DNA from 3 places in the Anoxybacillus sp. B2M1 genome. Region 2 is predicted to be linked to each of the others. Evidence: riboswitches for the same ligand, from Rfam matches in the RefSeq annotation. Region 2 holds a riboswitch; each other region holds the start of a gene.
What was found. A riboswitch is a leader RNA that binds a small molecule or an ion and turns the genes downstream of it on or off. The one in region 2 is predicted to bind S-adenosylmethionine.
Positions count from the first base shown of each region.

Region 1: another riboswitch for S-adenosylmethionine. It lies ahead of GFC28_RS08950 (bifunctional homocysteine S-methyltransferase/methylenetetrahydrofolate reductase); the one in region 2 lies ahead of metK (methionine adenosyltransferase).
Region 3: another riboswitch for S-adenosylmethionine. It lies ahead of GFC28_RS07395 (hypothetical protein); the one in region 2 lies ahead of metK (methionine adenosyltransferase).

Region 1 is NZ_CP015435.1:1,850,562-1,856,040, forward strand. It holds gene GFC28_RS08930 (methyl-accepting chemotaxis protein) at 1-218, opposite strand, end outside; gene GFC28_RS08935 (BMP family lipoprotein) at 233-1,210, opposite strand; gene GFC28_RS08940 (CvfB family protein) at 1,313-2,179, opposite strand; gene GFC28_RS08945 (YajQ family cyclic di-GMP-binding protein) at 2,264-2,755, shown strand; SAM riboswitch class I at 2,984-3,087, shown strand; gene GFC28_RS08950 (bifunctional homocysteine S-methyltransferase/methylenetetrahydrofolate reductase) at 3,162-5,015, shown strand; gene metH (methionine synthase) at 5,008-5,479, shown strand, end outside.
Region 2 is NZ_CP015435.1:3,299,507-3,304,985, reverse strand. It holds gene asnB (asparagine synthase (glutamine-hydrolyzing)) at 1-1,755, opposite strand, end outside; gene metK (methionine adenosyltransferase) at 1,941-3,149, opposite strand; SAM riboswitch class I at 3,312-3,427, opposite strand; gene pckA (phosphoenolpyruvate carboxykinase (ATP)) at 3,648-5,234, shown strand; gene GFC28_RS16090 (DUF2309 domain-containing protein) at 5,446-5,479, opposite strand, start outside.
Region 3 is NZ_CP015435.1:1,536,852-1,542,330, reverse strand. It holds gene GFC28_RS07410 (hypothetical protein) at 91-555, shown strand; gene GFC28_RS07405 (hypothetical protein) at 985-1,212, shown strand; gene GFC28_RS18750 (AraC family transcriptional regulator) at 1,252-2,175, shown strand; SAM riboswitch class I at 2,318-2,423, shown strand; gene GFC28_RS07395 (hypothetical protein) at 2,521-2,817, shown strand; gene GFC28_RS19230 (hypothetical protein) at 2,849-3,001, shown strand; gene GFC28_RS07390 (diacylglycerol/lipid kinase family protein) at 3,222-4,109, shown strand; gene GFC28_RS07385 (FAD-binding oxidoreductase) at 4,433-5,479, shown strand, end outside.

The DNA of each region.
Region 1 (5,479 bases), 1.4 Mb from region 2:
TGCTTATTTCCTTCTGTCATATTGTAGGCAAAGTTATTTAAGCTTTGCTTCGTTGATTTCATGCTCGCTTCTAGCTCCTGAACAGTCAGAAGCACGGGCACAATATCTTTGTTGGTCGCTTGAATCGACAGCATATTGACAATAATAAATCCCATCATGCCGATCGAAAGCAAAATCGAAATCGTGGCATGAAGCCATAGCTTTTTCCGAACCGTCATCGCTATCCCCTTTTCTATTCCTTCGTTGTTACTTCACCATTTTCAATTTTTTGCTTCCATTGTTCGATCAATTTTTGTTGCGGCTCGCTCCATGCCATCACGCGAATCGGCGCAAGTCCGACGCCATTTTCCTTAAGGCCCAGTTGAACCGTCCCTTGTGGCATTTCGCCTTTTTGCACATATTGCTGTAAAATCGTAAACAGCGCCACATCCACATTTTTCACCATTGATGTGACAACCGCCTTTTCCGCATAAAAATATTGGTCGCTGTCAACGCCAATGGCATACTTTCCTTGCGCCTCCGCTTCCTTTAACGCTCCCACGCCCGTAAATCCAGCGGCCGTATATACGACGTCGCAGCCGCCTTTAAACATTTCTCCCGCAAGCTTGGCGCCAAGCTGATCATTTCCAAAATCCCCGGCATACACCACGCTCACAGAAGCTGAAGGCTTTAAGGCATGAACCCCTTTTTCAAAGCCGTCGGCAAATTTGTGGATAAGCGGTACATCGTCTCCGCCAATAAAGCCAACCTGATTCGTTTTGGTCGCTAACGCCGCGACTACTCCGGCTAAAAAGCTTCCTTCATCTTCCTTAAACGTAATCGAAGTCACGTTTTTCAAATTGGACACAGCATCCACTAGAATAAAAGGCTGCTTTGGATATTGCTTCGCTACTTTTTCCAAATCCTCTTGCACCATGAATCCGAGGCCGATGACAATATCATTTCCCTCTTCGACCAATTCTTTTAGCCCTTGCTCATACGTTTTCGTATCCTGCAATTCGCGATAATCGAACACAATGCCAAGCTCGTTGCGCGCTTTCATCAATCCATTGAAAGCAGAATCACTAAACGATTGATCTCCAAGTCCGACGTCAGACAACATAATACCGACTTTTACTCTTTCTTTTGTTGTGGCCGTTTCCTGCGCTGAACATCCTGAAAAAAGGCACACGACCACCATCATAACAATGATAAGACGTAGTTGCTTCATCGATTTATCCCCTTATGCTGTAATCTATCCACTATTTTTATCGGCGATATAGGAGATCTTTTTAGCCCTGCACAAAAAAAGCGGAGTATTGTACCCCCGCTTCTATTCTTCCTTATGCTTGATATAAGTCCAGCCATTTTCTTGATAAATCCTATCTTCTTTCATAAGCCGTCCCAATGCTCTTTTAAACGCGGCTTTACTCATTTGAAAGCGCGCTTGAATATCCTCTGCATTGCTTTTATCATGATAGGGCATGGCCCCTCCTCTGCTTTCAAGGTAACGATAAATCATTCCTGCATCTTCGTCGATGCTTTCGTGCTTGCGCGGCAGCAACGACACATTCATTGTACCGTCTTCTTTGACAGCGATGACACGCCCTTCGACCACTTCGCCAAGACGCGGTTCTCTCCTGCGTTGAGATTCGTGGATAAAACCGATATAACCCACATCTGAGATCATAGACGCTCCAGCTTTGATCACACGATATATGCGACCGCGCACATTTTGATTAAAGACGGACTCCGAAGCTTTCGTAGCAAGCTGCCGGATTGTTTCCTCATCCGCCAAGTTAGCCAACAAGCGCCCTTTCCGATCTGTCTTTAACGAACAATATAACTGATCCCCTCGCTGCGGCCATAGTGACAAAAGCGGAGGCAAATCATCGCTAGACACAAGCACATCTTTTGATATGCCAATGTCAACAAAAACACCGAGCTTTGGAACAACATCAACCACCTCCACCCAATGATATGTATCCTTTGTTATTTTGGGTGATTTCATTGTAGCGCTCAACCGTCCTTGATGGTCGTGATATAAAAAGACATGGACCTCTTCTCCGATTGCAAGTGGACGGTCTATCTCCGCTTGATGAAGCAACACTTCTTCCTGACCGCTCGCTAAAAACCAGCCAAACGGAACCTCCCGCTTTACAGTTAATGTTCTTATTTCTCCTGGTATAAGTTGTTTCATGGATGCATCTTCCTTTTTATTGTTTATCATGCTACATTTTACTATAATAAGAACGAAATGACCAAATTTTACTGGAGGTAATATATGTCGAAAGAAAGCTCATTTGATATCGTATCCAAAGTAGATTTATCTGAAGTTACTAACGCCATTCATATCGCCATGAAGGAGATTCAAAACCGCTACGATTTCAAGGGAAGCAAAAGTGACATTTCCTTAGAAAAAGACGAACTGATCCTCGTTTCCGACGATGAATTCAAACTTGAGCAATTGAAAGATGTATTAATCGGCAAACTGATTAAGCGCGGGGTCTCTATCAAAAATATTCAATACGGAAAAATAGAACCAGCCTCAGGAGGAACGGTCCGTCAACGTGCCAGCCTTGTTCAAGGCATTGACAAAGAGCATGCGAAAAAAATTAATACGATTATTAAAAACACAGGCTTAAAAGTAAAAAGCCAAGTTCAAGAAGATCAAATCCGCGTCAGCGGCAAAAGCAAAGATGATCTGCAAAAAGTGATCACAGCGATCCGTGAAGCTGATTTGCCGATTGATGTACAATTTGTCAACTATCGATAGGGGTTTGTGCGCTTCGTCTTAACAGCCTAATTCCTCCGAATTAGGCTGTTTTTATAACCAAAATGCGAACTATAGATTTCCCGGCGTAAGTCCACAAACTTTGCCTGATCGTCGCCTTTTGAGCACTGATCCGTTCCATCTAAAAAATAATCAAAATTTGCAGTTGAATATTTTCTAAAAATTATTTAAATTATAAATAACGCATTGATTGAAAATTGCATACCATTTTTCTTATCAAGAGAGAGGGAGGGACTGGCCCTGTGAACTCTCAGCAACCTGACCGTATGTCAAGGTGCTAATTCCAGACAGGCTTGATGCTTGGAAGATAAGAAGGAGCAACCCGAAGTCTTCTTCTTATTTTTAGAAGGCTTTTTTTATTTTTTAAGAAGACGAAGGAGTGATACGCATGGGATTTTTAGAAGAATTGCAGAAACGAATCATCATCGCCGATGGGGCGATGGGAACTTTATTATACTCCCATGGAATTGACCGATGTTTTGAAGAATTGAATCTCTCCAAACCAGAAGATATTATCCATATTCATGAAGCTTATCTTGACGCTGGCGCAGAAGTCATTCAAACCAATACATATGGCGCAAACTATATGAAGCTAGCACGCTATGGATTGGAGGACGATGTAAAAGAAATCAACCGCGCAGCTGTAAAGCTAGCGAAACAAGCGGCCTCAGGCCGTGCCTATGTTCTTGGAACCATCGGCGGTCTTCGCACATTCAAGAAAAGCGCCATCACTCTTGAAGAAGTGAAACGGACGTTTCGGGAGCAGTTGTACGTGCTTTTGCACGAAGAAGTAGATGGAATTCTGCTTGAAACCTATTACGACTTAGAGGAGCTTCAAACGGTGCTCGCTATCGCCCGGAAAGAAACAACATTACCGATTATCGCCCATGTGACCCTTCACGATGTTGGCGTGCTGCAAGACGGAACTCCGCTCAGCGATGCGCTTTCCCAATTGGAGCAATTGGGGGCCGATGTAGTTGGATTAAACTGCCATCTTGGTCCGTATCATATGATTCGTTCTCTTGAAGCCGTGCCGCTTCCTAGCACAGCATTCCTTTCTGCTTATCCGAATGCTAGCCTTCCGGATTATCGCGACGGCCGCCTTGTTTATGAAACGAACGCTGAATATTTTAAGGAAACGGCTCTCTCCTTTCGCGAACAAGGCGTCCGCTTGATCGGCGGCTGCTGCGGAACGACGCCTAAACATATTGCGGCGATGGCACAAGCCTTGATTGATCGCACGCCCATTCAAACGAAACAAGTAAAACAGCAGCAAGCAACCATCTCGATTCCATCAGCAGAGCCAAAATCTGAACCGCCTTTAGAAGACATCGTAAAAAAACGGCGGTCGGTCATTGTTGAATTAGATCCGCCGAAAAAGCTGGGCATCGGAAAATTTTTGGAAGGAGCGAAAGCACTAAAAGAAACGAATATTGATGCCCTAACGCTGGCTGATAATTCTTTAGCTACTCCGCGCATCAGCAATGTCGCGCTCGGAACTCTTATTAAGCAACAGCTAGGCATCCGTCCGCTGATCCACATTACATGCCGCGACCGCAATCTGATTGGTCTGCAATCTCATTTAATGGGACTGCATACACTTGGCATTACGGATGTACTTGCTGTCACCGGAGATCCATCCAAAATCGGCGAATTTCCTGGCGCAACATCTGTGTATGATTTGTCATCATTTGATTTAATTCAGCTGATTCGCCAATTTAATGAAGGGATTTCCTACTCCGGTCAGCCGCTTGGGCAAAAAACCAACTTCTCTATCGCTGCGGCCTTCAATCCGAATGTCCGTTATTTAGATAAAGCGGTGCAGCGGCTTGAGAAAAAGATTCAGTGCGGCGCCCACTACTTTATTTCGCAGCCGCTCTATTCCGAACAAAAAATCGAAGAGGTATACGAGGCAACGAAACATCTTGAAGCGCCGATTTATATCGGCATTATGCCGCTTACAAGCGCACGTAACGCCGACTTTCTGCATCACGAAGTACCGGGAATCACGTTATCGGACGATATTCGTTCCCGAATGGCGGCTTGCGCCCATGATCCGATTCAATCGGCAAGAGAAGGAATTGCCATCGCCAAATCGCTCATCGATGCGGCTTTTGATTTATTTCGCGGCATTTATTTAATTACGCCGTTTTTGCGCTATGAAATGACAGTCGAGCTCGTTCGCTATATTCAAGAAAAAGAACGTTCGATTTCAGAAAGGAAGGTACTTCATCATGGCTAGCCAACTGTATGATCAGCTGAAAAAGAAAATTTTAGTAATGGATGGAGCAATGGGAACGATGATTCAAAGCGCCGAGCTTACGGCTGCTGATTTTGGCGGCGAATCATACGAAGGATGCAATGAATATTTATCGGTGACCTCCCCTCATGTCATTGCACAGATTCACGAAGCCTATCTTGAAGCGGGAGCCGATATCATTGAAACCAATACGTTCGGTGCTACCAGCATAGTGTTAGACGAATATGGGCTTGGCCATATGGCGCTTGAATTAAATATAGAAGCAGCCAAACTGGCTAAGCGGGCGGCCGAACGCCATTCCACTTCAAGCTGGCCGCGGTTTGTCGCCGGTTCGATGGGTCCAACAACGAAAACCCTTTCTGTTACCGGGGGGACAACATTTGTCCAACTTGTAGCCGCCTATGAAGAGCAAGCGCGCGGCCTATTAATCGGCGGCGTCGATCTTC
Region 2 (5,479 bases):
AAGAAGACGATACAGCTGATTTTTATGGAATAAATAATCCGTATCGCTTTCTTTAATTAAATTTTTCGCCCAATCATGCATTTCATTTTTCAACCAATGGCGAATCGGAACTGGGAACCCAAGTTTTTTACGGTGTAAAACGTGGTCAGGAACAATACCTTCTGCTGCTTTTCGCAAAATATACTTCGTTGTCTGCTGCGCCGTTTTCCATTCAGGAGCGATTTTGGCTGCTACCGCAAACACCGCTTTATCTAAAAATGGAACACGCAGCTCCAGCGAATGCGCCATTGTCATTTTATCCGCTTTTAATAAAATGTCTCCGCGAAGCCATGTATGGATATCGACATACTGCATCCGATTGACAGGCGGATAATCCGGCGTTTCCTGATAAAGAGAAGCCGTAATATTCGTATACTCCAGTCCACTACGATAACTTTTCAGCAAGCTTTGCTTTTCTGCTTCACTGTACATTTTCGCATTGCCGATATATCGTTCCTCCATCGGTGTTAAACCGCGTTCAATAAAGCTTTTCCCTTTTACTCCATCAGGAAGAATGCGGGCAATCATTCGCAATGCTGACTTCGCCGCCTGAGGCATTCGTTCAAAAACCTCCAGCGATTGCGGCTCACGGTAAATATTGTAGCCGCCAAATAACTCGTCAGCCCCTTCTCCTGAAAGGACAACGGTTACGTGCTTTCTTGCCTCGCGAGCAACGAAATAAAGCGGAACAGCCGCCGGATCAGCAAGCGGATCGTCCATATGCCACATAATTTTTGGGAGTTCATCCATATATTCTTGAGGAGAGATGACATAGCTAATATTTTCGACTCCCAGTTTTTCCGCCGTTTCCTTCGCTACGTCAATCTCGCTGAATCCTTCACGCTCAAAGCCAACAGAAAACGTCTTAATGTCAGGATGAAATTGCTTGGCAATCGAAGCAATAAGCGATGAATCAATTCCTCCTGATAAAAATGATCCGACAGGCACATCGCTGCGCATATGCACCTTCACCGAATCAAATAATACTTCGCGAATTTCTTTTACAAGCTCATCTTCAGATTGAACAACGGGCTGAAAGTTCGCTTTCCAGTAGCGATGGATCGTCAATGGTTCACCAATTTTCTTTTGGATATAGTGGCCAGGCTCCAGCTTGCGGATTCCAGCAGACATCGTCATCGGTTCAGGGACATATTGAAATGTTAAGTAGTGCTGCAATGCTTCATAGTCAAGTAAATCATTTTCTATCGCATGCAAAATGCTTTTTTTCTCCGATGCAAAAAAGGTGCGGTCTTCCTCTTCCATATAGAAGAATGGCTTGATTCCAAAAGGATCCCGAGCGGCAAAAACCGATTTTTCTTCCTTGTCCCAAATGACAAAGGCAAACATGCCGCGCAGCTTTTCGACCGCTTTTTCTTTTTCATGGCTATATAAAGCAATAATGACTTCTGTATCGGAGTGGGTCGCAAATGGATATCCTTTTTGCAATAATTCATCACGCAGTTCAATATAGTTGTAAATTTCACCATTAAAAATAATCCAATATTTTTCGTTTTCATACGATAACGGCTGATGACCAGCTTCTAAATCGATAATGCTGAGACGTCTAAAGCCGAAATGAACATGTTCATCAAAAAAATATCCATCATCGTCAGGACCGCGATGAGTAATCATGTCATTCATTTCTTCAAACGTTTTTTTCCATTGTTCATCAAGTGTTTTTGGATGATCATGGACACAACCTATAAAACCGCACATGCCGTTTCACCTACTTCTTTATATTCAACTCGAAAATTATACCACAGATTTGGACATTTGGAACGTTACATTTATTTTAACCATTGATTACAATAAATTAGTCGAACCTTATCAACATTCGTTGCAAATCAAACAGAAAAGAGAAAGAGAGCTACATATTCATGTAACTCTCTTTTGATGCCTTATCACTTCGCCAATGCAAGAGCCTGCTCTTTTAACGCTTCCGCTTTGTCTGTGCGCTCCCATGGAAGATCCACATCCGCGCGGCCAAAGTGACCATAGGCCGCCGTTTGTTTGTAAATCGGACGGCGCAAATCAAGCATTTTAATAATGCCAGCAGGACGAAGATCAAAGTTATTGCGCACCACTTCAATTAAAATGTCTTCAGATACCTTTCCTGTGCCAAATGTATCAATGGCGATGGACACTGGTTTTGCCACGCCGATTGCATAGGCTAGCTGCACTTCGCATTTTTCAGCAAGGCCAGCAGCGACAATATTTTTAGCCACATAACGCGCAGCATAGGCTGCCGAACGGTCAACCTTTGTCGGATCTTTTCCTGAAAACGCACCACCGCCGTGGCGAGCATAGCCTCCATATGTGTCAACAATGATTTTACGGCCTGTTAATCCAGCGTCTCCCTGTGGACCGCCGATCACAAAACGACCTGTTGGATTGATAAAGTATTTTGTATTTTCGTCGATTAATTCCGCTGGAACAACTGGTTGAATCACATGTTCTTTAATATTGCGCACGATTTGCTCCTGCGTAATTTCTGGATGATGCTGTGTCGAAACAACAATCGTGTCGATGCGTACCGGCTTGCCATTTTCATCGTATTCCACTGTTACTTGCGTTTTGCCATCTGGACGCAAATACGGCAAAATATCTTCTTTGCGCACTTCTGAGAGACGGCGAGCTAATTTGTGCGCCAGCGAAATCGGCAGAGGCATAAGCTCTTTTGTTTCATTGCAAGCAAATCCAAACATCAATCCTTGGTCGCCCGCGCCAATCGCTTCGATTTCTTCGTCAGTCATCTGACCTTCACGCGCCTCTAATGCCTGGTCAACACCCATGGCAATATCAGGTGATTGCTCGTCGATCGATGTCAATACTGCGCATGTATCAGCATCAAAGCCAAATTTCGCACGAGTATAACCAATTTCGCGAACCGTATCGCGAACGATTTTCGGAATATCCACATAGGTGGATGTCGTAATTTCTCCGCTCACTAATACAAGACCCGTTGTTACGCTTGTTTCGCATGCTACGCGGGCATTTGGATCTTTTGCTAAAATCGCATCTAAAATCGCGTCGGAAATTTGGTCGCAAATTTTATCAGGATGGCCTTCTGTAACAGATTCAGAAGTGAATAAACGGCGTTTGGCTGACATTCGTTGTTTTCCTCCTCTTATGTTCATGTTTAAGAGACGCCGCCTTTTGCGCCTCTGATCACTGAAAAATTGATACGGCACTCATTCCCCCGCTTATATAAACGAAAAAACCTTTCCTTCGATATCGAGGAAAGGTGATTTGCTTTCATATCGCGCCTTTCACTCTTATCGTTCAAGGGCTATGCCTTGCCACAGGTTAGCACCATTTCACATGTATAATTGTTGTGACGGTTGCTGGGTTTCATTGGGCCTGTCCCTCCACCAACTCGGGATAAGAGTAACCGTTCAATATGTTATCATAGCTTAATCAACAAAAAAAAGTCAACATGATTCGGCAAAATTTTTTCATGTTGCACAGGGTAATTTTCTCCATATGTATTTGCAACAAAATAGACAAAAAATAAACGTGAAAAATTACGTTAAATAGTATGGACTAATTATTTAAATGTGTTATACTAATTTCAGGTTTATAACTTTACAAAAAGGTAGGTTTTGTAGATGAGCATTGTTGATGTTACCAATAAGTTGAATATACTGCTCCAACGGCAAAACATACAGCAAAATTTGTCTGTTTCTCAACTAGTAGAAAAAGTTCTTGAGCGCAAAGAAGGAATGTTGACAGCGACTGGCGCGGTTGCCACTACAACTGGAAAATATACGGGACGTTCACCAAAAGATAAATATATTGTAGCGGAAGCCTTCACAAAAGAAAAAATCGATTGGGGCACAGTTAATCAACCGATTTCCGAAGAAGTCTTTGATCAATTATATCATAAAGTCATCGACTATTTAATGCAAAAAGATGAGATATTCGTATTCAAAGGCTTCGCTGGAGCTGATCCGGCCTATCGCCTGCCTATTCAGGTTATCAATGAATTTGCTTGGCACAATTTATTCGCACATCAGCTTTTTATCCGTCCGACACAGGAAGAGCTGGAAACACACGATGCACAGTTCACAGTCATTTCCGCACCAAACTTCAAAGCGGATCCAGCTGTTGATGGAACAAAATCAGAAACGTTTATTATCATTTCGTTTGAACGCCGCATCGTGCTCATTGGCGGTACTGAATATGCGGGAGAAATTAAAAAATCCATTTTCTCTGTGATGAATTTCCTTCTTCCAGAGCAAAACATTTTACCAATGCACTGCTCGGCAAACGTCGGTCCAGAAGGAGATGTCGCACTATTTTTCGGATTATCAGGAACCGGAAAAACGACGCTTTCTGCCGATCCGAAGCGCCGTTTAATTGGAGACGATGAACATGGCTGGTCCAATAGCGGAGTGTTTAACATTGAGGGCGGCTGCTATGCAAAATGCATCAATCTTTCACGTGAAAAAGAGCCGCAAATCTTTGATGCGATCCGCTTTGGCGCTGTACTGGAAAACGTCGTTCTAGATGAAAACACACGCATTCCTGACTACGACAACGCAACGTTGACCGAAAATACGCGCGCAGCGTATCCGATTCAATCGATCGACAATATTGTTGATCCAAGCGTCGCTGGCCATCCGGCAACTATCGTGTTCTTGACAGCTGACGCATTCGGCGTTTTACCGCCAATCAGCAAGCTTACAAAAGAACAAGCGATGTATCATTTCTTGAGCGGCTATACAAGCAAATTGGCTGGCACAGAACGCGGCATTACGTCACCGCAAGCAACGTTCTCGACTTGCTTTGGAGCTCCGTTCCTACCGCTTCCAGCAACACGTTATGCAGAAATGCTCGGCAAAAAAATCGACGAGCATCAAGTACAAGTGTTTTTAGTGAATACAGGCTGGACCGGTGGGGAATACGGAGTCGGCAGCCGCATGAAACTGCAATATACGCGAGCAATGGTGCAAGCAGCCCTTGAAGGCGAGCTGAACAACGTCGAAACGGTACAAGATCCAATTTTTGGTTTGCAAATTCCGGCGCATGTTCCTGGAGTGCCTGATGAAGTATTGCTTCCAAAAAATACGTGGGCTGATCAAGAAGCATACGAGCAAAAAGCAAAAGATCTTGCCGCAAAATTCCGCGAAAACTTCAAAAAATTTACGAATGTCGATCCAAGCATTGAAAAGCTTGGCGGACCAATTGCTTAATATTTAGGGGGTATCTTCCGTCGTGTAGATCCCCCCTTTTTTTTGTACATGTAGCAACCCTAAAACTAGCATAAACCTCTCCCACCTCCACTTCGTTAAGAGGGAGAAGACTCTCGGTACATGTGTTAAAATTCCTCTTCACCCATTTTGGTCCTGATGATATGGAAAGCCGCTTACCAATAACTTGGACCAAGCGGCTTTTCCATATCTTTTAAAATAGGGAGCGTCCCCACGACACCCATTCC
Region 3 (5,479 bases), 1.8 Mb from region 2:
TACCTGACGAACTAAAGATTAAGCCTTTTGCTAAAAATAATCCTAGATATATATTCATTTCAGAATTTATTTTTTAAGGGGAGATTTTTATTGAAACATATTAAAACATTTTTATTAACACAATTAGATGAGAATCCTTATGTAGAATTTTCAACAGGTATAAATGTTAATAAACTTCCATTTATTGTAGAGGAAATTACCTTTGATGATACGATTTCTTTTGACGATGTCAGTTCTGTTATTCAGGGAAAAAAACTAATAATCCCCTATTTTTCGTTATCATCTTTAAATAAAGAGTTAAAAAAATACAAATGTATTATAAAAAAAAATATGAAAATAGCTGTGATTGAAGATTTTGAGTTCAACTTAGATATATTCTATTTGTTGAATGAAATAGAGTATACTAATGTTTATTTTATTGCTGATTTTTTTGATGAAATGGAGATATTATTACCAAAGGACAGAATGGAGGGAATAACATTTAATTTCAACAAATTGAATCAACTAATTTTTATTCAATTTGAATCAAAAAAGATGATAACATTTAAATATTAATTCGTATCGAAAAAGATGTTCTATAGTTATTTATCAATAGTTAGAGGGATGGAAAAACTAATGGGTGACAGACATTCGTTTGTCACCCATTTCACATTGCAGAAAATCTAGTTCGATACAAAGAGCATTCCTGTTAGAAAGGCTTTTAGGAGCTTGAAAGAAAAAGCATCTTGGTATGATGCAGCGGTTGCCAATTGTCAAGTTGACACTGTTATCAATCAAACCAAAGAGAACTAATCGTACGAAAAATTGAACAACCGCCAAACCGTATGGGCGTTTACGTGGGCGAACAGGAAACCAAATACGGTGACGAACCAAAACGGCGATCCGTTCTACTACGTCACCAACTACCGCGGCGACGTCGTCGGCATTGTCGACGAAAACGGCACGACGGTTGCGAATTACAGCTAGGATCCATGGGGCAAAGTGTTGTCGGTTTCGGAAAATGCGGCAGTGACTGGACAGCCAATAGGATATGCAAGAGGGCATCAAACGGGAGGGATTCCGACAAATGTTGTTGAAGATGTAATGAAGAACGGCACTTCAAGAACAGTCATTAGAAACGGTGCAATTAGAATTATTTACAAACATAATGGTGTTAGAGTTGCCGCTGAAGAACGAGGGAAAATCGTGATAGCTCCCATGCGATACTATTAGCAAAAGAGTAGGGTTCAGCGAATATTAGGAGGCAATGAAATGAGAAGGGATTATTATGAAAGAATTGAAAGAGCCGTCAAGTATATTCATGATCATTATGACGAGCCTATTCATCTTGATACATTAGCCAACGTTTCCCATTTTTCGAAATATCATTTTAATCGTATCTTCACTTCGATTGTTGGAATGACACCGATGTCTTATGTGAAAAAAATTCGTCTGCAAAAGTCGGTGTATTACTTAACTGAAACGACTAAATCTATCTTGGAAATCTCCAATCTCTGTGGTTTTGGCTCCGTTTCAAATTTTAATGCTGCTTTTAAACAACATTTTCACATGGTTCCCAGTGACGTAAGAAAAAAACATCAAAATCGCAATATTTCATTAGATATAAGCAAGAATCAAGAAGAATGGTCTGCTCCGATCCGTTATACTTACGCTAACCATCATTTATTAAGGAGAATATGGAGCATGAATATAACGATTAAAGAGCTTCCTGACTATGAAGTGGCTTTTGTTAGGCATGTGGGTAGTTATTTAGAAACGTATTATGCATGGAATCAATTAAACGAATGGGCAAACCGAAACGGATTGTATCCGCCAGAGCACGATTTTATTGGCATCTCATTGGATGATCCACTTGTTGTAGAAGAATTTGCTTGCCGCTATGATGCGTGTGTGACGCTGCCGACCGGTTTCAAGGGAGATGAAGATCCCGATATTCAATATAAAACAATACCTGGCGGATTATATGCCTTATATCAGTTTTACGATACGATTGATAAATTAGCGATTGCGTATCAAAGTTTATTTGGACAGTGGTTGCCAAATAGTGAGTATGATGCGGATGATAGGCCGTGCCTGGAATTTTGTATGAATAATCCAGAAACAGATCCGGAAGGAAAGTGTAAAGTTCATTTATATGTCCCTATAAAAGAAAGGGGATCATCTAGCGGGGGCTAGGAATAGGACGAATGATCTGGCGACGATGGTCGATCGTAATGAAGAAGTCCTTGTCATTTTGATGTTGTTCATCCTTTTTTTGGAAATTAAAAAATGGTTGTCATTTCCATAAAATAATGGTAGCATAGGAATAACTGAATAAGTCTTATCAAGAGTGAACGAGAGATCGGGCTCAATGACTTCACAGCAACCTGCGCTTGACGCAAGGTGCTCCTACCCGCAAAGCGCTTCGCTTTGAATGATAAGGACGGCTTCAAGCTCTTTTCGCGTCATTCATGGCGGAAAGAGCTTTTTATTTTGGCAGAGCCGTTTGTGACCATCCTTATTGAGAAAGGGGCGAGACTGATGAGCGAAACGATCCGCAGGTACATGGCGTGCCATATGAAAGCTGCTTCATTCGCTTTACATGTTGCCAGCGGTGTAAAACGTCAGCTTCGTCAATGGGATTCTACAGCGATTTTTTACATTGATCACCATACGAACTTTTTTCTATTGTATGGGCAAGCATTTGGAAAACCGTTTCAACTGTTACTTACGTTGGCGGAAGTGGAAGTGTTCAAAGCAGAAGAGCCCTATGCGCTCGATCGTTACATTTGGCGGGAGCTAAGAGAGCAAGGGCTGCCGGTCGGGCAGATTGATTAAAAACGTTAGAAAAGAAAAAGGAGAGGGAGCTATGGAAGTCGAAATAGATGAGCATGCTGGTATTCGAGGAAAAGACATGGAAACGAATGTCAGCGGAATGAGATTGACTCAGCGAAATGGGCGGTTCTTGTCTCCTAAATGGCATGTCGCTATGCTCATTGATCCCTTCGAAACCTTACCTTAGCGAGAGGGAATGAAACAAGAAAAAAGGACGGTTGCCATCGCTTAGAGTACCGTTCATGAGGAAAAACGGTAGGGCCTTTATTTTTTCTTCGGCACGAGCAGCAAATGGCCGGAATTCTCAAATTGGTAAAGTAAAAAGAGAAAAACAAGCGTCCCGATGTAAAGCGGGACCTTGTTTGGGATTTTCATGTTACGATCTTTGATTAGAGGGAACGATCGATATGATCTATTATTTTGTTGTTAATAAAATCTCGGGAAACGGAAAAGGGCTGAAAGTTTGGAAAAAGGTTGAAAAGCTGCTTCAAGAGAAGCAGGTAAATTATCAAGTTCGTTTTACAGAACGTCCAAAACATGCGGTAGAAATAGTGAAGGAGTTTTCTTCTGAAGCATGCAATGCGGTTGTCGCCGTTGGCGGCGATGGCACAATCCATGATGTGGCAAACGGGCTCATTCATTCGAATATACCTTTAGGGATTATTCCGGCAGGGTCAGGAAATGATTTAGCAAGGGCTCTTGATATACCGATGGACTATAAAAGGGCGTTGGAACGTATTTTAAAAGGAAAGAAAAGAAAAATGGACGTTGGAAAAATTGGCGAAGAATACTGCATGACTGTGACGGGAATCGGATTTGACGGCAAAGTGGCGGAGATCAACAATGCCGCTAAATATAAAGATTTATTAAATCTCGTTAGGTTAGGCGATCTTTCCTATGGATTGAGCGTTTTGCATGCTTTATTCCAATATCGTCCCGTCCGCATTCAATTAAAAATTGACGGGGAGGTTCAATTTTTTTCAAATGTATGGTTCATTGCCATTGCTAATACTCCGAATTACGGCGGAGGGATTAAAATATGTCCGGATGCTTGTTACTATGACGGACTTTTTGACATTTGTATCGTACATAGCGTCACAAAATGGGAGCTGTTACGCACGTTTCCAAAAGCGTATAAAGGAAAGCATGTTTCACATCCAAGTGTCACCATGATCAAAGGAAAACAGGTAGAAATTATCGCTGAACCGCCGATAATTGTCCAAAGCGATGGCGAGATTCTCACGAAAACTCCAGTGAATGTAACGATTCAGAAGGAGGCGTTGCTAATTATGTGACCCTCCCGCAGGTAAAAAAGCTGTTCAAGCCATTTATTTTCATCTAAGGAACGCTTTGTGGGCAAATGAATAGGTTCACTGGCGTTTCTTGTTCGAGAGAAGAAGCAGGAAGATCATTCTGTTTTTAGTAGCATAATAGATCATCAGCACTAATGATATATTTATACTATTTTATAAATTCTAAAAATTAATTGAAAAATAGTGGAAAAAGTGATTAAATAAATGGTAAGTAGTATACATTTCAATGATCATGCTTAAAGGATTCGTTGCACGAAATTATAGAAACGATGTTTCTTATTACAAAACAATAAGGGGTGTGAGGATTGCTCGCCACAGAATTTTTATCAGAATTAAAGGCGATTTTGCGCGACAGCCACGTTCAAGTAGAAGAAGATGTGGGACATCCGCTGGGAAATAGCGGTCGGATCACCGTTTGTCCGCAGTCGGAAGAGGAGATTTCCAATGTTTTAATGTATGCAGACAACCATGGAAAAAAAGTAACGATTGCCGGCGGCGGAACGAAGAGAGGATTTGGCGGGGGAACGGAAGTCGCCGATCTTTTGCTTTTACTGGCGGAATATAAAGGAGTTGTCGAGCATAACGTTGGTGACATGACATTAACGGTTAAAGCCGGGACACCATTTCAATCTTTGCAGGAATATTTAGCCGAATATAACCAAACGATCGCGTTAGATCCGATATGGCCAGAATATGCCACGATTGGTGGAGTGATTGCAGCGAACGACAGCGGTCCGAAACGATTTCGTTATGGTTCTGCTCGCGACAGCGTCATTGGAATGAGAATTGTTTACCCGAATGGAACGATTATCCGCTCGGGCGGCAAAGTGGTTAAAAATGTGGCTGGCTATGATATGAATAAGCTGTTTATCGGTTCTATGGGGACGCTCGGAGTGATATCGGAAGTAACGTTGAAGCTTCGCCCGCTTCCGAAATATGAAAGCCTTATTCTATTATCCTTTCAAGAAGGAAAGATGGAAGAAATACGCGCTTTTGCTGTGGAATTGCTAGATTCGCTGATGGAACCGACATCCCTGGAATTGTTAAGCCCTTCTTTATCGGAGCGGTTAACAGGAAATCATGCTTATACAGTAGCGATCAGCTTTGAAGATGTCGAAAGCGCTGTCCATTACCAGGAGAATTTTGTCAAGCGCATTCAGCCAGCCAAAACAAACATAACGATTTTACCATTAAAAGAAGCGCGAGCATTTTGGAGACAATTTTACACCATCGCTCCGAATGGGAGGGAAAGCGGAAGCAGCAACGAAATAGAGGCTGCTTTGAAAATCGGCGTTGTCAATCTCGATGCTCTTCAAGTCATAAAAGCAAGCCATATTTTACAAGACGCTATG